DNA from 3 places in the Lactobacillus sp. ESL0681 genome. Region 2 is predicted to be linked to each of the others. Evidence: predicted binding sites of a transcription regulator. Region 2 holds the regulator's gene; each other region holds the start of a gene.
The links. Region 2 encodes HrcA, which represses chaperone genes, less so after heat shock. Its sites were predicted from a motif close to TTAGCACTCNNNNNNNNNGAGTGCTAA; they were not measured.

Region 1 (7,002 bases), 430 kb from region 2:
ACTAATTTCCTGACTAGCTGTTTTAAAGCCCGCAGCGACCAGCCCGCATTGCAATAATCGTTTACTCTGAGCATGCTCTGCTTTTTCACCTAGCGACTTATTATTTTGGGCAAAATGCTTAAAATAGGGTTGATTAACTTTAGTCACCAATTGTACTTCTTGGTAACATTTAGGACAAAAATACTGTGGTTGCGGTATTTTTTTAGCATGTTGCTTAATTAATTGGGCTTCGGCTACCGCTAATACTAACTTATCATTTAAAAGTGCTGCATACAAAATTATCACCTAATAATAAATACGCAAAAAAGACAAGTGTTACCTTGTCTTTTTTATTTATTATTCGAAAAATCAATCAATGTGCAAAGCAACCCCGTAATTGCTCTAATGCAGCAGTTTCAATTAAACATTTACCAACAGTTCTAACCCTGGCCATTTCTTCAGACTTAACTTGAACGCCATACTCATTGGCAATTGCCCATGCATCAGCCGGCTTAAGTTCAGCATAATTTTCATCGTTAAAGGATAACTCTAAGTAAAATCGGTCATGCTCATAGTACAGTGCCGAGTCTAAATCACTAACCTGCAGGCTATTAGCTAGTTCTCCTAGCACACCAAAATCTTTAAAGCTATATGCCTGTTTTTTTTGAAATTTCCAGAAATTCTTACTAACCTTGGGTTGCGAAGCATTTCTTTGTTCAGCTTTGCGCCTATTAAGATCTTTAAGTTCCTGATTTACATAATTTTCATAATACTCAGCATCTTTTTCATCATCAAATATTTCATCTAAATCATCATCAGCATCTAAGTCTAAAAATGAATGCCGCGGATCATCATCCAATGGTTGATTAACGTCATCAAGAAAACTTGATAGTTCGTCATTCTTATTTTCCCTATTTACCTTGCTAATTAATAAATCTAGACCTCCATCATTTGGCATAACCTGAAAAGTGACCGGATTATCTTCGCTAAATGAATGATCAGTATCAACTTCTTCTAAAATTGAATAAAAGAATTGTTGAATTTTATTTTTATCACCTAATAAATCTAATACTTTAAGTCCACGCTTAGCTAATTCACTTTTATTAATTCTAACACGAATAGTGTTTGCATCAATATGCTCAACTTGCACGAAGCATCGCCTCCCTCAACTTCTTCTCTTTATTGTAGCCTATTTTGGAAATAAAATAAAAGCGTTAGCTAAAAAACTAACGCTTTTTTATTAATAAACTTGAACATTACAGATCTGCAATCTTTTGCATTTCTTCTAGTTCAAGGCGACGAACCTTTCTTGGTAAGAACCGACGAATTTCATCTTCATTATAACCAACTTGCAAGCGACGATCATCCATAATAATTGGACGTCGTAATAAACTTGGATTCTTCTCTACCAAGTCAAGTAATTGGTCAATAGATAAGTCATCGAGATTAACTTTTAGCTGTTGAAAAGCTCTTGAACGCGTAGAAATAATTTCCTCGGTGCCGTTTTCCGTCATCCGTAGAATCTGAATCAATTCGTCTTTAGTAAGGGGTTCTGAGAAGATATTTCTTTCTTTGAAAGGAATATCATGCTTCCTTAACCAAGCCTTAGCCTTGCGACACGAGGTACAACTCGGAGATATATATAAATTTACCATATATTTCACGCTCCTTTGAATATTGCTACATTTACCTTAATTTCATTATAGCATATTACTTGTCTTTTGTAAGTAATGACCGTTATTTTTCGATTTATATATCATAATAAGTGTAAAGATTGAATTATCTATGAACTTTTTACCAAAAAAGGTTAAAGAAAAAAGACACATTATGTAATGTGTCTTTGATCAACGTTATTGATTGATTTTCTTCATCAAGTCATTAACTAGTTTTTCATTTTCTGCAGCAGTTTGGGAAACGTTGCAGACTTGATCAGCCAGATCCTTAATATCTTCAGTATTGATTTTCTTCATCAAACTTCTAATCCGTAAAATTGAAGTTGCACTCATCGAATATTCATCAAGTCCCATTGATAACAAAATCGGGAACATAATACTGTCACCAGCAGCTTCACCACACATACCACACCAAATACCATTTTCATGGGCTGCGTCGATTGTGTGCTTAATTAAGCGTAAAACAGCTGGATTGGCTGGTTGATATAGATATGAAACATTATCATTACCACGATCAGCTGCCATTGTATATTGAATGAGGTCATTAGTTCCGATTGAGAAGAAATCGACTTCTTTAGCAAATTGATCAGCAAGAACAGCAGCAGCAGGAACTTCAATCATCATTCCTACTTGTAAGTCTTCGCCTACCTTGATACCTTGCTTAACCAACTTGTCCTTTTCTTCGGCCAAAATTGCTTTTGCTTGGTGTAATTCATCTAAAGTACCGATCATTGGGAACATAATCCCTAACTTACCATATGCAGATGCTCGCAAGAGTGCCCGCAATTGGGTCCGGAAGATGTCCTTATTCATCAATGATAATCTAACTGCCCGAACACCCAAAAATGGGTTCATTTCATCTGGTAAGTCCCAGTAATCAAGGTGCTTATCTCCACCAATATCCATGGTACGAATAATAACTTGCTTACCGTTCATACCTTCGATAACTTCTTTATAAGCCTCGAATTGTTGGTCTTCAGTCGGGAAATCCTTTGAATCCATATACAGAAATTCAGTTCTGTACAAGCCAACGGCTTCAGCTCCATTATCATTAACACCTTGCATATCGTTAGGTGTACCAATATTAGCTGCAATGGTGAATTGTTTACCATCAGCAGTAACTGATGGTTCATTCTTCAATTTTTCCCATTCAGCTTTTTGTTTAGAAAATGCTTCACCTTTTTGCTGGTAATCTGCCACTTGCTCAGAGCTTGGTTCAATAATAACATCACCGCTTAGACCATCAACAGCCAAAGTTTGACCACTTTGAATATCCTTAGTGATTGAATCAGTACCAACAACAGCTGGCAATTCAAGTGAACGTGCCATAATTGCGGAGTGAGCAGTCCGACCACCAATATCAGTTACAAAACCTTTAACAAACTTTTTGTTTAACTGTGCAGTGTCACTTGGCGTCAAGTCATGAGCTACGACAATCACTTCATGATCGATTGTGGCAGGATTAGGCAATTCCTTATTCAGCAAATGTGCCATAATCCGCTTAGAAACATCACGAACATCACCAGCACGCTGTTGCATATAAGCATTATCAGTCATCGCCTCAAAAATACCAATAAATTTTTGAGCAGTTTCATCAAGAGCTGCTTCACTATTGACTTTTTGTTCCTTGATTTCAGTTTCAATCGCACCAGTAAACTCAGGATCATTCAAAATCATCAAGTGAGCTTCAAATACCTGCGCTTCGTCTTCACCGATACTCTTCTTAGCAGCATCACGGATTTTTTCTACTTCAGTAGTAGAAGCCTTAATTGCTTCGTTGTAACGAGCTAATTCGCTATCTACATCTGTTACAGTAGTTTTCTTAAATGAAAGATCCGGTTCTACCAAGAGATAAGCTGGTGCGACAGCAATTCCGTCACTGGCAGCAATTCCTTGTAAAGTCTTGGTCATTATTCAGCTAGGCCCTCTTTTTTCATTGTGTCTGAAATAGCTGCAATTGCATCTTTTTCATCATCACCGTCACAAGTAATTGTTACATCAGCATTTTTACCAACGCCGAGTGACATAACACCCATGATTGACTTCAAGTTAACTGACTTGCCGTTGTATTCTAGATTGATATCTGAACCAAACTTTGACGCAGCCTGTACCAAAAGGGTAGCTGGTCTAGCATGAATACCTGTATCTGCAACAACATGAAAATCGCGTTTTTCCATTATAATTATCTCCTTTAAATTGAAAAATCAAACTGGTAGTAACTACCTATTCGTGTATTAGCCTATCATTTTTTGGCACAATAGACAACATAATTGTAACAGTTTACATCGTAATTTTCTACTTTACACCTGTATAAACAATTTTTCCACCTCTTAAAGCCCGCCCCTTGATATTTTGTCTCTTGCCAAAAGATCTTAGTGCTGATTGAAATTCAAACGCCTTATCAGGCTCAACTTCGTATTGCTCTAGCTCTCCTTGGACCAATTGTTCAAGAATTTTTTGATAATCCAAATCTTTACCATCTCTTTATTAATTTAATCAAATTAACATTTATCTGAAGAATTAATTTTACCATCATTACCTAATATAGCAAAAATAAAATTCAGTAGTTAGCACTTGACTGTTTAGAGTGCTAATTATATAATTTAGTAAATCAAAAATGAAAGGCGGTAACTATCAGTGCTTTGTCAAAACTGTCAAAAAAGACCAGCCTCCATTCACCTGTTTGCTAAGGTAAATGGTCAAAGTCAAGAAATAAATTTATGTGGAAAATGTTATCAAGATTTAAAACAACAAGGAAATATTAATATGGACGAAAACGGAAATAGTAATTTCTTTGGTGATTTCGGAGATTTGTTTGGCTCAATGAATGGTAATTCACGGGGCAATTTAAACCAAGGCCCGCAAGGCCCACTAAACCAAGGTGGAGGTCAAGGACCAAATGGTAATTCTTTGCTTGAGCAATACGGAACAAATCTGACTGATCTTGCTAAAAAAGGTAAAATTGACCCAGTCATTGGTCGCGATCAAGAAATCGCTCGAGTGATTGAAATTTTAAATAGAAGAACCAAAAATAATCCTGTCTTAATTGGAGAGGCTGGAGTTGGTAAAACGGCAGTTGTTGAAGGTTTAGCTCAACAGATTGTTGACGGCTCAGTACCAGCCAAATTGCAGGACAAGCAAATCATTTCATTAAATGTGGTTTCGTTAGTTCAAGGAACCGGGATTCGCGGACAATTTGAACAAAGAATGCAACAACTAATTAAAGAATTGCAAAGTAAAGACGATGTTATTCTATTTATCGACGAAATTCATGAAATTGTCGGTGCTGGCAATGCCGAAGGCGGCATGGACGCAGGTAATATTATTAAACCTGCTTTGGCCCGGGGCGAACTGCAACTAGTTGGTGCAACAACAATTAAAGAATATCGGGATATTGAAAAAGACTCTGCTTTAGCCCGTCGATTCCAACCAGTTGAAGTAAAAGAGCCTTCAGTTGAAGAAACAGTTAAAATCTTACAAGGGATTCAGAAGCGCTACGAAGACTATCACCATGTTCACTATACTGATGATGCCATTAAAGCAGCTGCTGAATTATCGCAACGGTATATCCAAGACCGGTTCCTACCCGATAAGGCAATTGACCTATTGGATGAGGCAGGTTCTAGGATGAATCTTACCATCCCGTTTGTTGATAAAGATAAAATTAAAGAACGGATCGATGCAGCCCAAAAATTAAAGCAAGACTCCCTTAAAAACGAGGATTACGAAAAAGCGGCTTATTATCGTGACCAAATCGACAAATATACCAAGATGCAAGACCAAAAGGTCGATCCTGATAAATCACCAGTAATTACCAGTAAAATCATGAACAAAATTGTAGAAGAAAAGACTGGTATCCCAGTTGGCGAACTACAAAAGCAAGAAGAAAATCAACTGCAAAACTTGGCACCAACGCTTGAAAAACACGTTATTGGTCAAAACCAAGCAGTTGACAAAGTTGCTCGAGCTATTAGAAGAAACCGAATCGGCTTTAACGAATCAGGTCGCCCAATTGGATCTTTCCTATTTGTTGGTCCAACTGGAGTTGGTAAAACTGAACTGGCTAAACAATTGGCTAAGCAAATGTTTGGTACAGAAGAAGCAATGATTCGCTTTGATATGTCTGAATATATGGAATCATATTCTGTTTCGAAACTAATTGGTTCTGCTCCTGGCTACGTCGGTTATGAAGAAGCTGGTCAATTAACCGAACGAGTTCGTCATAATCCGTACAGTTTAATTTTGTTAGATGAAATTGAAAAAGCAGATCCTTCAGTCATGAATATCTTTTTGCAAATTCTTGATGACGGCCGCCTAACCGACTCACAAGGTCGAACAGTTTCATTTAAAGATACGATTATTATTATGACTTCGAATGCAGGACAAGGTATTAAAAATGCTAGTGTCGGCTTTACAGCTGAAAACAATACTGACGAACCTGATTCTGCTAGAAAATCGATGAGTCAATTCTTCAAACCTGAATTCCTAAACCGGTTAGACGATGTTATTGAGTTCAATGAACTATCTAAGGATGATCTGGTTAAGATTGTTAACTTAATGCTTGACCAAACTAACAATATGGTTAAAAATCAAGGTCTACATATAGAAGTTACTGAAGATGCTAAGAAAAAATTAGTTGAACTTGGCTTTAACCCAGCAATGGGTGCACGACCTTTGCGTAGAACAATTCAAGAAGAAATCGAAGACAAGGTCGCTGACTTTAAGCTTGATCACCCAACAGCTACCAACCTAGTTGCTAGCGTTGATAACAATGAAATTGTGATTAACGACCAAGAGGCAACTGCTAAAGTTGACAGTGATGATAATAACTCAAACTAAATTGCTTGTTTTTAACATGATTGTCCCAAATGGTGATAATCATGTTTTTTATTAAAGAAAAAAATCAAGATTAGCGTTATAATAAATTTAAGATTAGTTACAAAGAAGAAACGGGTGAAATCCATGCATTTAATAGATGTAACCAACAGTTATACAGACCTAGTTCATAGTCAACTCAATTCAACCGATGCTAACTTTGTCAAAGTTTTCTCTTTGGGTAATACTTCCGTTGTCTATACCGAAAGTGATAAAGCAATTGGTATTGCCATTGAAAATCATGATAGACGCATTCGTAAAGATGAGATTGATTTTATTGTCAAACGACTGATTAAGGAACAAGATCCTTCATATTCTGTCACTGTTGATGATAAGCAACAGCAAATCGAACTTCACGTTGATAAATAAAAAAGTTGGCATAAAGCCAACTTTTTTTATTATAATTTTTCAGTTAGCTTAACCTCCGGATACTTGTCTTGGAAGAAGCGTTCTGCAAATTGATTTTCAAACAAGA
Region 2 (7,002 bases):
TTTAATACGGTAACTAATATACAAATCACCGTAAGGTCCGCCATTAGTACCAGCTTCTCCTTGACCTTCATAGCGTAACTGTTGACCATTGTCGATGCCAGCTGGGATGTTAACTTCAATGGTATTTTTGCCATCAATCGTTCCTTGACCCTTACAAGTTTGACATGGATGTTCAATAATCACACCACGACCGCTACATTTATCACAGACTGTCTGACGCCGCACTACGCCTAACATTGAGTTTTGAGTAACGGTCATATAACCAGAGCCGTTACACTTATCACAGGTAATTGGGTGAGTACCTTTTTCTGCGCCGTTACCCTTGCAAGTTGGACAAACTTCACTACGAGTATAGGAAACCTGCGTCTTTTTACCATTAATTGCATCCATAAAATCAATAGTCAAGGTATAATCAAGGTCTTGACCACGAGTTGGAGCAGTTGGATCAGCGCGCCTCTGGCTGCCGCCACCTCCGAAGAAATCATTAAAGATGTCGCCAAAGTCTCCGAAACCGCCAAAACCTTGACCAGCTCCCGCTCCTGCTCCACCAAAGCCGCCTTGACCGTTAACACCAGCAGAACCAAACTGATCATATTGTGCACGCTTATCCTTATCATGCAGAACTTCGTACGCTTCATTAACTTCTTTATACTTTTCTTCTGCCCCAGCCTCATGATTAAGATCTGGATGATACTTCTTTGCTAATTTCCGGTAAGCAGCATCAATTTCTTTGTCGCTGGCATTGCGATCAACACCTAGCACACCATAATAATCTTCTTGTGCCATTTAAAAACTCCTTACTTTCCAAAAGAAAAGAACTACTATTGCGGCAGTTCTTTTCTAATTTATTCAATTATAAACTCTTTACTTATCTGAGTCTACTTTGTGAAAGTCGCCATCACCAGCAGAACCATTATCTGAATTACCACCATTTGGATCTTGTGGTCCTTGGTTTGGATCAGCTTGGCCTTGAGCGGCTTGATCGCCGCCATTAGCCTGATATAGTTTTACAGCTAAATCTTGAGCAGCCTTAGATAAGTCATCCTTCTTAGACTTCATTGCATCTAAGTCGTTATCTTTTTGGGCTTTCTTCAAATCATCTAAAGCAGTTTGGACTTTCTTAGTATCATCTTCGGTGATCTTGTCATTGTCCTTAACATCTTTCAAAGTCTTTTCAGTTGAGAAGATTAATTGATCAACTTCATTGCGAAGGTCGACTTCTTCCTTCTTCTTTTTATCTTCTTCAGCATGTTCTTCGGCTTCTTTTTGCATCTTTTGAATTTCTTCATCGGATAAACCAGACGAACTCTTGATGGTAATCTTTTGTTCTTTACCAGTACCAGTATCCTTAGCAGAAACATTAACGATACCGTTCTTATCGATATCAAAAGTAACTTGGATTTGAGGTACACCACGAGGAGCTGCTGGAATATCAGTTAATTCAAATCGACCTAAAGTCTTGTCATCAGCTGCCATTGGACGTTCACCTTGCAAAACATGAACATCAACGGCTGGTTGATTATCAGCTGCAGTTGAGAAAATTTGACTCTTAGAAGTTGGGATTGTCGTATTCTTATCAATCAACTTAGTGAAGACACCACCCATGGTTTCGATACCAAGTGAAAGTGGCGTAACATCAAGCAAAACAACATCCTTAACGTCACCTGAGATAACCCCACCTTGAACAGCAGCACCTAAAGCTACGGCTTCATCAGGGTTAATTGAGTGATCAGGTTCTTTTCCAGACCATTTCTTAACTGCATCTTGAACAGCAGGAATTCTAGTTGAACCACCATTTAAAATAACCTTGTCAATATCGTTAACAGTTAAATCAGCATCCTTTAAAGCATTGTCAAACGGAACCTTAGTCCGATCAACTAAATCAGAAGTTAACTCATCAAACTTGGCACGAGTCAAATCAGCTTCAAGGTGTAATGGACCTGCATCACCAGCAGAAATGAATGGTAATGAGATGTGAGTTGAAGATACGCCTGACAAATCTTTCTTAGCCTTTTCAGCAGCATCCTTTAACCGTTGCAATGCCATCTTATCCTTAGAAAGATCAACATTGTTTTCTGATTTGAAGTTAGCAACTAACCAATCAATAATAGCATTATCAAAGTCATCCCCACCAAGATTAGTATCACCGTTAGTGGACAGTACTTGGAAGACGCCATCACCTAATTGCAAAACAGAAACATCAAAGGTACCACCACCAAGGTCGTAAACTAATACTTTTTCATCTTCTGAGTCTTTATCAAGACCATAAGCAAGTGATGAAGCAGTTGGTTCATTAATGATCCGTTTAACATCTAGACCAGCAATTTTACCAGCATCTTTAGTAGCTTGACGTTGTGCATCGTTGAAGTATGCAGGAACAGTAACAACTGCTTCAGTAACTTCTTCTCCTAAATAGTCTTCAGAGAATTTTTTGATGTATTGCAAAATCATTGCAGAAATTTCTTGTGGAGTATAAGCCTTATCACCAATTTTAACCTTGTAGCCATCTTCACCCATGTGACGCTTAATTGAGGAAATGGTATTTGGATTAGTAATCGCTTGACGCTTGGCAACTTCACCGACTTGTGTTTCACCATCTTTAAAGGCAACAACTGATGGTGTAGTCCGATTACCTTCCGGATTAGTTATAATCTTTGGTTCTTTACCTTCTAAAACAGCAACTGCAGAGTTAGTAGTTCCTAAATCAATCCCAATAACTTTTGACATTTATATTCTTCCTTTCAATTACTGTGCAACAACAACCATTGCTGGTCTAAGTGTACGGTCTTTATATTGATATCCTTTTTGCAAAACCTGCACGACATGATCTTTTTGATCATCGTTTTCAGCTGTAACTGTTTGAACAGCTTGATGCAACGTCGGATCAAATGGGCTATTCTCAGCTTCAATCTCACTAATACCATGATCTTTTAAGGCTTTAACTAGAGAATCCAAAGTCATTTGTACTCCCTTTTTAAGCTGCTGAGAAGCGTCATCATCTACCTTCGTAGCCAGAGCACGCTCTAGATTATCAACTGCTGGCAAAACATCCTTAGCCAGCGATTGCGATTCATACTTAATTAGTTGCGTCCGTTCATTATTATAGCGCGTCTGCATATTTTGCATTTCTGCTTGACTACGCAAAAACTTATCTTCAAGTTCTTTATTTTGCGCCTGTAAATCTGTAATCTGTTTTTCTACCTTAGCAGTAGCATTGGTTTTTTTATCTGAGTTTTTACCCTCAGAATCGGCTTTAGCTGCAGATTTAGCTTTCGACTTGCTTTTAGCAGTAGTCGCTTCTTTTTGTTTTAAATCCTCTTCACTAGGAAACTTTTCCTTGCTCACAGCTAACCTCCTTTATTGAAATCTACCATAATAGTCAAGTAGTTTCTTGGCTAATTCATTTCTAAAATATTCTAACAATCCCAACACCTGAGAATATGGCATATTGGTGGGACCTAATAAAGCAATCATTCCTTTACCATGCGAACCAACGTTATATTCTGCAGTTAACAAACTATAATCCTTTAACAAATCACCGGGTAATTCAGATCCAAGCCTGACACGAACTGAACGACCACCAAGCTGTCGATCATCAGAAGTGTCTAATAATCTAGAAAGTAAGTCGTTACGATCAACTAGGTCATACAGCGACCTGATATGCGATGCATCACCAACTGAGCTATTACTCAACAAGTTAATCTGTCCATCAACATACATTTGGTCGCTTGCAGCATCCTTAAGAACGTCCTCAACCAATGCAATCAGTTCATTTGCTTGCTGACTACTGGTATGCTTTCCTAAAGACTTAGCAAGTAAACTAGGTGTCACTTCATCTAAACTCTTACCTACCAGTTTGTCATTGAGCAAACGCACAGCCCGCTCAATCTCATCACCACTAATGTGACGTGGCAAGTTATAGACCTGATTTTGGACATTACCATCGCTGGTAACTAGAATTGCCATAATTTGTCTATTAAATAGTGGTACGATTCTGAAACCCGTAATAGTTACGTTGCGACTCTCGGGACCTTCTGCAAAAGCGGTATAATTGGTCAAATCTGACAAAATCTTAGCTGCTTCCTGCACAATTTCATTAACCTGATGAAATGGTTGATCAAGCTGCTGCATAATATGCTGGTAAACATTCTCAGGCAACTGCAATGGTTCAACCAAATTATCTAGATAATAACGATAACCTGCAGTTGACGGAATTCGTCCACTAGATGAATGAGTCTTTTCGATTAAGCCCTTTTCTTCAAGCGCAGCCATTTCATTACGAATAGTAGCACTTGACACCTTAATCGGCAACTGACTCATTACGGTTTTTGAACCCACTGGATCATGAGTTTGTGTAAAATCATTGATGATTGTTTTTAAAATTAATTCTTGACGTTCGGTCAACATAAATATCGCCCTCACTTTTAGCACTCTTACATCTTTGGTGCTAACAATTATTATGATACTAGCTTTTAGCAGAATGTCAAGCCGAGTGCTAAAAATAATCCAATTTTTTTAATTAGCAAGCAAAAAAATAGTTTGAGTGCAATCTCAAACTATTTTTAGCATTAGTTAAACTAACTAAAGATTAGCAGCCTTTACATATCTGCCTTTACCAATGATCCAATATCTCGTACCTTGAAGAGAAACCCAATCACCATAAACCGTAATGGTTGAACCGCGTTTTAGTACCTTTTGATTAGCACGCTTACCATACTTGTTATAAACATAAGCATTATGGTTCAAAACAACTTCATCACCAGTAATATTACGTTTAGCAATGTAATAACCATTATCTAACTGGTAAAACTTCCGCGCACCGACGCGATGGATAGTCTTATCGACCTTTACCCGTGAACCTGCTTTTAATGTTACTTCATTTACTCGCTGTCCTTTTTCATCATATAAATAGGAACTATGCATTATTTGATCTTTTTGTGGATCAGCCTTTATCTGCTGTGCTGGCTTAATATTATGCTTAGCTTTCTTAAAGTTAGCTGCTTTAACATAGCGATTAGCACCGACAATATAATATTTTTGACCACTAATTTTGACTGGCTCACCATAAGTAGCTAGAACCTTACCTTTTTTGGTGGTAGTCTTACCTAGTCTCTTACCAAACTCATTATAAGTGTAAGCATTGTGAATTAATTTACGTTTCACGCTTTGAACATTGCCAGTAGCCAGATAATAATTATTATTTAAGATATAGAAATCACGGTCAGCAATTTGCTTCACGCCATAAGTATTAACAATTGAGCCAGTTTTTAGGATCAATTCATTAATCCGTTGCCCATTTGCATTATAAAGATAGGCGTTATGCCTTAGCGTCACCTGTTCGCTTTGCTTAGCCGTAATATTAAGAGTTACCGTAACCGCAATTGCATCGCCATTTGGATTAGTAACAATTACTGTACCAGTAATTGTCCCAACTTGTGAAGTATCAGGAACTTTCGCCCACTTATAAGTCGTACCAGCAGGCAATTGCGCATGATTGCTGATTGCCTGTTGGGCATAATCCGTGTCGTTGCTTAAATTGGTATCCTTGTCAACTGCAATTACTCCACCAATTGGAGTAACTTCGGTTGTTCCAGCTACTGAACTACCAGAATCCTTCGAATTTACTGTCAACGGCACCGCAACTATCTGATTAGTGCCATCCCCATAGTCAACTACAACATAGGCTGTCTTAGCACCTGTCTTACTAGTATCAACTTGACCGCTACCATCAGCCTGTGCTGCCCAACTAAACTCAGCTTTTGGATATTTAGCCTTAATCGCTGTTATACTCTCTGTTGTTAAGGCATTCTGTGCCTGCTCAGGTGTCAAATCAGTGCCTACTACAACCGTTGTCGGATCTGCTTGTGCTTGACCGCCTATAACATTTACTGGCAACGATAAGGACTTAGTCGAGGTACTGCCATCTTTATAGACAATCTTAATTCTACCATGAACTTGCTGTCCGATATCACTAGCCGAAATGTCTGGTGCTTCAGTTTTCCAAATTACTTTCTTAATTTTCTTGCTAGAATCTGCTTCATTATCAAGCTTGATATTATCCTTAATCCAGTTTAAATCAGTAAATTCCTTAACTGGGACTGTGGCGTCTTCGTCACTAGCAACATGCATAGTCACTGCAGCAGTATCTACTAGGCTAAGCTCATTATCATAACTAGCAGCCTGACTAACAACCTGCAAATCTACCTTAACCGTTTGAAGAGTGTGATCCGGATAATTGACTACGACATAAGCATCCGGACTACCCTCTTGCCCAGTCTTAATTCGCCCTGTGCCATTAGGCTGGCTTGCCCAATCGTAAGTAACTCCTGGATACTTGGCTTCAATTTCTGCGACACTTTCTGGTGTTAGAGCAGCTTTTGCCTGCTCAGTCGTCAACTTTGAGCTAACGGCAATTTTCGTCGACTTGTCAGCACTTTGCGCTCCAATGACATTGACCTTAATCTTAAATGGATAACTAGCTGAACCGTCTTCAAAGTGCGCCATTACTTTAGCTGTTTTATTATCACCAATCGCATCAGGTGCACCATCAACCCAATCAAGACCAGTTACCAAATCAGCAACTGTTGTTCCAGCTGGCAAATTTGGTATCTCAATAAGACCACTGAATTTACTACTATCAGTAAATTCCGGTACTGCAACTTTGCCCTTATCAGCCTTGTGAATGGTAATTGACTCAGTGCCAGTTTCTGGATGATATTTACCACCATCAGTTTCAGCTTCATTTACTTTCAAATCAACTTGCACGACTTGTTTGGTACCATCTGGATAAGTAATGACTACATACGGACTTTGCTCGCCAGCTTCGCTGATAGAAACTGCGCCAGTGCCATCGGCATTAGCAGCCCAACTATACTTGATTCCTGGATATTGGGCATCTAGAGTATGAACGTCATCGGCATTCAGCGCAGCTTTAGCATGAGCCTGATCTAATTTCGCATTTTGCGTAATTGGAACTGGCTTAGTTGCTTTTTTAGCACCTAA
Region 3 (7,002 bases), 420 kb from region 2:
GCTAATGTTTAAAAATAAGCAGGCGAAATCACCACTGGTTACTCAAAATGAAAGTTCTACGCAGCCTGTTGCGTCTAAAGGAGAAGAATGATGAGTTTTGTTGCTATATTAGCATTGTTAGTGTCCTCAACCTTGGTCTATTCCGCGCCCTTAATTTTCACCGCGTTAGGTGGAGTTTATAGTGAAAACTCTGGGGTAACCAATATTGGTCTAGAAGGAATTATGACGATGGGGGCTTTTGCAGCAATTGTTTTTAATTTGACTTGTGCATCTACTTTAGGCAAGGCTACTCCATGGTTAGGAGCCTTAATTGGTGGAATCGTCGGGTTAATCTTTTCGTTATTGCATGCAGTCGCCACAATTAATTTTCATGCAGACCACATTATTAGCGGCACCGTACTGAACTTGATGGCACCACCTCTAGGTGTATTCTTAATTAAAGCGATGTATGATAAGGGACAAACCGAAAATATTACGCAAAGTTTTGGCTATTTTTCTTTTCCAGGATTAGCTGATATTCCGATAATTGGACCAATTTTGTTTAAGAGCACTTCTGCTCCTGCCTGGGTGGCAATTTTAGTTGCAATCGTTTTGTGGTGGGTACTTTATAAAACCCGTTTTGGTCTGCGATTACGTGCTTGTGGGGAAAATCCGCAGGCTGCTGACACCTTAGGAGTTAATGTCTATGGCATGCGTTACGCTGGGGTCCTAATTTCAGGCTTTTTAGGTGGCATTGGTGGTGGCGTATTCGCTGAAGCAATTGCTGGGAACTTTTCAGTATCTACGATTGTCGGACAAGGGTTTATGGCCTTGGCAGCAGTGATTTTTGGGAAATGGAATCCAATTGGTGCAATGCTAGCGTCGTTATTTTTTGGTTTTGCTCAAAGCATCAGTATTATTGGTAACCAATTACCATTCTTCAATCATATTCCGGCAGTTTATATGCAGATTGCACCATATGTGATTACGATTATAGTTCTGGTACTATTCTTTGGTAAATCCGTTGCCCCGGCTGCTGATGGCGAAAATTATATTAAATCTAAGTAGAATTAAGGAAAAGATTAATGAAAGAAATTTATTTTAACCACGATGGTAATATTGATGACCTGGTGTCATATTTGTTATTGTTGCAAGCTCCAGATATTAAGCTACTAGGAGTTAGTGCAATTGACGCTGATGGTTATGTTGATCCAGCGGTTGAAGTTTGTCGCAAAATGACTGATCGCTTTAATCTGCGCAGTGACCAATTAGAGATTGCCAAATCAGACTCGCGGGCTGTCAACCAATTTCCTGAAGCTTGGCGTTCTGCGGCTTATTCATTTAATTATTTACCAATTTTAAATGAATCAGGCAAGATGGTGACTAAGCAGGCAGCTAAGCCTGCTCATTTGGATATGGTTAGCAAACTTAAGACAGCTAAAGAACCAGTAACTCTGGTAATGACTGGTCCATTGACGGATTTAGCTCGTGCTTTAGAAGTGGATCCAACTATTGAAGCAAAAATTGCCAAGTTATATTGGATGGGTGGCTCACTTGATGGTCATGGAAATGTGTCAATGGTTAATGCTGACGGTAGCCAAGAATGGAATGCTTATTGGGACCCGATGGCTGTTGAACGTGTCTTTGCTTCAAGCATCCCGATGCAGGTAATTGGACTAGAAAGTAGTGAAGAGCTGCCGTTAACCGATGATTTACGGCTTCATTGGGCTAGTTTGCGTAAATATCCAGCAATGGATTTGGTGGGACAGGGCTATAGTTTATTAGTAAATCCACCAATTCCTAGTGCGCAACTTTATTTCTGGGATGTATTAACGACAATTAGCGCTTTGTATCCAGAAGTAGTTTCGGCAACTGCCGAGCATCATGTTAAAGTGATTACTTCAGGAATTGCCCAAGGTAGGCTGGTAGAGGATCCAGCTGGTAAAGAGATAACCTTGGTAACTAAGGCAAATAAAGAATTATTTTTCCACAAGTGGGATGAACTTTTAGAACAAACTAAATAATTACCAATAAAAAAATTCTGACTAGCAATTTAGCTGTCAGAATTTTTTTATTGATAATTATGCTAATGAGTCCCAAACAGGTAAGTCGTAGGTTGGGCCTTCAGCCAATGCAACTTGCTCAGCTGTTAGGTATTTCTTGTGGACAACGACTTCATAAGTGTATTGCTTAAACCAATCATTGGACATTACGAAAAAGCCTTTGTCACCGTTTTTCTCACCCCAGGAATTTTCAACTTTCCATTGCCGAATATGGCCGTGGTCTTCATCAACACCAACTAAAGTCATCGCATGAGTTGAGGCAGCTGAACCAGTACGTAATTGATCTGCCTTAGACATCTTTAGGTCAACTCCAAAGAGGTCATTAAATTGATAAAGATTAGTGTCAAGATAGCCGGTTTTACGGTCACTCTGCTCACCGACATCGTTACTGAACCAAACAGCCTCGCCATCTTTTAGCTGACTAACTGCGGCAGTTTCTAGATAATCCATCGGTACATTTAAAAACTTAATTCGGTATGAACCAGCAACATTATCTTCGAATGGCAGACCATATAATTTATTATATTCATGATCAGGCGCATTAGTTAGGACAACATAATCGTCAAAGTCAACGTCACCTAGATATTTATTTAAAAATTCTATTGGTGTTAAATCTTTATCTAAGTGATATTTTTTGTCATCATCACGATACTCCAAGTCAAATTTCTTAGGTGGTTCACCAACTGCAATAGCAGTCATTTGGTAAACTTCACTCAAAAACTCTTCACGAGCTTGTTCTAAGTCTTCGGTTTTATTTGCCTGGGCTAATTTACGTAAAACCAAGGCGTCTTTACGTAATTTGTCGCCTAATGCTTTAGCAAAACCGGCAGTATTGTTAGTGTTGAAGTTTTCGGGCATGGCATATGTTGGCACTATTCCGTATTTAGCGACTAAAGCAGCGGCCATATGGAATTGACCACCATCTTCACCAGCGTCTGCTAAGTATGCTTTAACTTCGCGGCTGTCTAGTTCTTGGTCTGCTGTGTTGATGATGTTGTCATAAAAAATATTTGCTCTTTCGATTTTATCCCAGAAAAAGTTATAGCTTTGTGAAAAAGTAAAGTTCTTGACATGATATTTCTCGCCAAAGTTATGCCGTAAAATATTTAAAGTAGCGAACTCCCAGCAACGACCGGATTGGCGCTGGTTAGTCACATTTTGGGTGTCTAATTCGGTGGAAAAAACCCGAGTTAGTTCTGATTGAACGCGATCATTATAGGCGGCATTCATAACGCCGTTTTTTTGTGTAGCACGTGCAACAACCTGATTTTGCGGATTTTCGTTAAAATTAGCGGAAAACTTTTCCACTTCTTGTTGAGTTAGTTTATGTCCCATGATAGTCTCCTTTGAATTTTAGAATTACCTTTTATTTTAAGGCAAAAAGAAACCGAGTTCAATTGGAGAACTCGGTTAAAGCTTATTTAGTTATAAAAATTTAGTCAATATTGATTGAGCTATCTTGCTCGCTAGCTACTCGTTTAGGTAAAGTAACAGTTAGAACACCATCTTGATACTTAGCATGAATTTGACTAGCTTCAACATTAGGTAATCTAAAACTGCGTGAAATATGTCCCATGCTTCTTTCGCGATGGATTAAATTCTTCTGATTAGTGGTTTCTTGGTTGAAAGTTCTGGTTCCAGCTATGCTTAAAGTGTCATTTTGGTAATTAAGTTTAAGCTCACTTTTATCCATTCCTGGTAAATCCACTTTGACCACATAGTTGTCTTTAGTTTCAGCAACGTCAGCCTGCATTAAATTGCGACCGCTATTGTTATCCCAGAATTTTCGTGGAAGGTCGAACCAGTCGTTCATTGCATCGAAAATGTCACCACGATGATTCATCATATCATTACTCATAATAAAAAACTTCCTTTCAAAACTGTTTTGTAAGTAGAAACTTTCATTTCTGCTTTACACTGATTATTATAGAAGGTGACTTAGAAAAAATAAAGCAATTAGCACTTAATTGCTTTGAGTGCTAAAAATTGCAAGCTGCCCTGTGGACAACTTGTGTGAATGGCAAAGGAGTAACTAGTTGGTTTATTATCAAAAGATGACACCAGAAGGCTATCATAAAATAGAAGCTGAAATTAAGCAGCTAAAAAAAGATCGTCCACGACGAATAAAAATTTTACAAGAGGCGCGAAGTTTAGGAGACCTGTCAGAAAATACTGAGTACACTGAAGCCAAGCGTGATTTGGGACATTTGCAAAGTCGATTACGGTATTTAGATAAGCAATTGCGTTATGCCGAAGTAATTGAGCCTAAACAAAATGGTCAAGTAGACCTAGGAAATTTAGTCACTCTAAAGTTTGAAGATGAATCAGAGTCTGAACAATATCAACTTGTTGGCCGGATGGAAGCAGATTTAGCTGAAAATAAAATTGCTTTTGATTCACCACTGGGGCAGGCTGTTATGAAACAATCGGCTCCGTCTACTGTTACCGTGGAGGCTCCGGCTGGTAGTTATGAGGTTACGATTTTGGCGGTTGAATGACCCCTTGTGAACAACCTACATAAATTTATGGTATCTGCAAGTGTAAGCAGATTTGCTGATGAATCCGTAAATCTGCTTAAGATAATTACTAAATGATATTTTTTATCTTCTTTGAAAGTGCTATCATAGGATGATAATGGAGGAAATAAAAATGTTCAAGTTCATGTTGATTCAACCAGATTCCAAAAAATTAGTTCCAAAAGATAAAGTCGCTAGCACGTATAAGTGGCGGCAGTTTGGTGTGTTGCTAGCTACCTGTATTGGGTACATTGGCTATTATATTATCCGACTCGTTTTTACTACTGAACAAAACGATATTATGAAGGCTTATCATTTTTCCACTGCCGATATCGGTTTGGTACTTTCATGTTTTGGCATTGGCTATGGGATTGCCAAGTTATTTATGGGAGCACTAGTTGATAAGTGCGACTCTAACCGTTATTTAATGGTTGGATTATTGTTATCAGCATTTTTGAATATCTTTTTGGGTTCAACGCATAATTTATATATAATGATGTTTTTAATGCTACTGATTGCGGTTACTCAAGGAATGGGAGCAGCGGCTTGTCAGCGCATGATCCAGTTATGGTGGGGACCAAGAACACGTGGTACCATGTATTCTATTTGGTCGTCTGCTCATAATGCTGGTTCGTTTATTTGTGTGGCAATTGTGCAGCTTGCTACTTTCTTATTTGCAGGCTCGCTGTCTGCTGTCTTCTATACGGCTTCTGCAGTTTCATTTGTAATTTGTATTCTAATCTTAGTTTTAGGAGCTGATCGTCCCGCTGTGGTTGGCTTGCCAGATATTTCAACTTATACAGGTGACAAGGTAGTATTAGATGATGGGCAAGTTTCTACCTCTGATAAAACTGACTTAAGTGTGACACAAATTTTTGTTAAATATATTTTGAAGAATAAGCTGGTCTGGGCAGTAACGTTAACTTCGATGTCACTTTACTTAGTACGCTATGGCATCCAAAGTTGGATTCCGTCATATCTAGTTCAGACTAAGGGATTTGATCCTAGTGAAGCTAAATGGGTGATTGGAATTTTTGAATTAGCTTCGGTACCTGGCGTAATTATTATTGGTGCGATTTCCGATTGGCTAAAAGGACGTAGGGCTCAGGTTTCAATTGCTTGTGTAGTTGGAGTGTTAATTTGTTTAACAGTTTATTTCTTCACTAATAACCATGCTTTAATTTTGACTGCATTAATTATTATGGGTAATCTAATCTATGCACCATTAACGCTAGTCGGGCTGATGGTAAACGAAGTCGTTCCGAAGTTTGCGGTTGGTGCTTCGACTGGATTTATGGGCTTTTTCCAATATATCTTCGGTGAAACACTAGCAACAGCTGTTATCGGTATTTTAGTTAATCAATTTGGCTGGATAGCAAGCAACACTGTATTATATGCAGCTTCGGGATTAGCGATTGTTTTCTTACTTTATACAGCTAAAAGTGAAAGTAAAATGCGCCAGTTGGCTGCCGATAAACAGTAATCAATTATTAAAACACAACTTTTGTTCAGGTTGTGTTTTTTTATTTTGCCCTTGCGTTTTCGAACGAACGTTTGTATAATTGAAGTGATTAGTTATCCGAACTAACGTTTGTCATCAAAAGAGGCGACTAAAATGTATGATTACCGTTATGAGCCACATCGTGTGATTTTTATGATTGATAATAAATCTTTTTTTGCTAGCTGTGAGGCGTTACGGCTAGGACTTAATCCAATGAAGGCTGTGATTGCTGTAGTTTCGCATCAGCCGGATACTAAGTTTGGTTCGGGATTAATTATGGCAGCCTCTCCACTAGCCAAACAGAAGTATGGCTTGACTAATGTAATGCGTGTACGTGACTTACCAGCTAAAAGTGTGGCTCCAGACCTCATGTTAGTTGAACCGCACATGAATTTATATATTAAGCGTAGCATGCAAGTACTAGATGTTTTTCAAAAATATGCAGCTCAAGAGGATATTCATGTCTATTCGATTGATGAGGGGATGATTGACATGACTAAATCTTGGCGCTTGTTTGGTGAAGATCCATATCTAGTTGCACGTCAGATTCAACAAGAAATTCGTGAGCAACTAGGTTTATATACGACATGTGGCATCGGTGAAAATCCACTATTAGCAAAATTAGCGATGGATCTTGAGGCTAAACATCGTAAGTCGATGATTGCCTCATGGCATTATATTGATGTACCAGATACGATTTGGCGAATTACTAATTTAACAGATGTATGGGGAATTGGTAAGGCAACAGCCAAGCGCTTGTCGCGATTGGGAATTAATACTATGTATCAACTCGCTCATGCGAATCCAGCTATTTTAAAGCAGGAATTTGGCGTAATCGGTGAGCAATTATTTGCACTTAGTTGGGGAGTTGATCGGAGTATTATCAGTCAAAAATATGTCTCTAAAACAAAGAGTTATGGTAATTCACAAGTTTTAACTAAGG

Region 1: a site for HrcA is predicted at 4,220-4,246, ahead of OZX59_RS00360 (ATP-dependent Clp protease ATP-binding subunit). Genes of this name have one in related genera too.
Region 3: a site for HrcA is predicted at 3,999-4,025, ahead of OZX59_RS04355 (Hsp20/alpha crystallin family protein). Genes of this name have one in related genera too.

What each region holds. Positions count from the first base shown of each region.
Region 1 is NZ_CP113943.1:55,241-62,242, reverse strand. Features, by position in the region: gene OZX59_RS00390 (competence protein CoiA family protein) at 1-285, opposite strand, end outside; gene OZX59_RS00385 (adaptor protein MecA) at 353-1,129, opposite strand; gene spxA (transcriptional regulator SpxA) at 1,236-1,634, opposite strand; gene ptsP (phosphoenolpyruvate--protein phosphotransferase) at 1,830-3,563, opposite strand; gene OZX59_RS00370 (phosphocarrier protein HPr) at 3,563-3,829, opposite strand; gene OZX59_RS00365 (hypothetical protein) at 3,948-4,121, opposite strand; gene OZX59_RS00360 (ATP-dependent Clp protease ATP-binding subunit) at 4,290-6,491, shown strand; gene OZX59_RS00355 (DUF1827 family protein) at 6,615-6,896, shown strand; gene OZX59_RS00350 (peptide chain release factor 3) at 6,926-7,002, opposite strand, start outside.
Region 2 is NZ_CP113943.1:483,329-490,330, forward strand. Features, by position in the region: gene dnaJ (molecular chaperone DnaJ) at 1-786, opposite strand, end outside; gene dnaK (molecular chaperone DnaK) at 865-2,727, opposite strand; gene grpE (nucleotide exchange factor GrpE) at 2,746-3,345, opposite strand; gene hrcA (heat-inducible transcriptional repressor HrcA) at 3,358-4,407, opposite strand; gene OZX59_RS02460 (Rib/alpha-like domain-containing protein) at 4,582-7,002, opposite strand, start outside.
Region 3 is NZ_CP113943.1:898,752-905,753, reverse strand. Features, by position in the region: gene OZX59_RS04375 (ABC transporter permease) at 1-91, shown strand, start outside; gene OZX59_RS04370 (ABC transporter permease) at 91-1,047, shown strand; gene OZX59_RS04365 (nucleoside hydrolase) at 1,065-2,003, shown strand; gene OZX59_RS04360 (C1 family peptidase) at 2,061-3,377, opposite strand; gene OZX59_RS04355 (Hsp20/alpha crystallin family protein) at 3,478-3,900, opposite strand; gene greA (transcription elongation factor GreA) at 4,079-4,540, shown strand; gene OZX59_RS04345 (MFS transporter) at 4,692-6,041, shown strand; gene OZX59_RS04340 (nucleotidyltransferase) at 6,174-7,002, shown strand, end outside.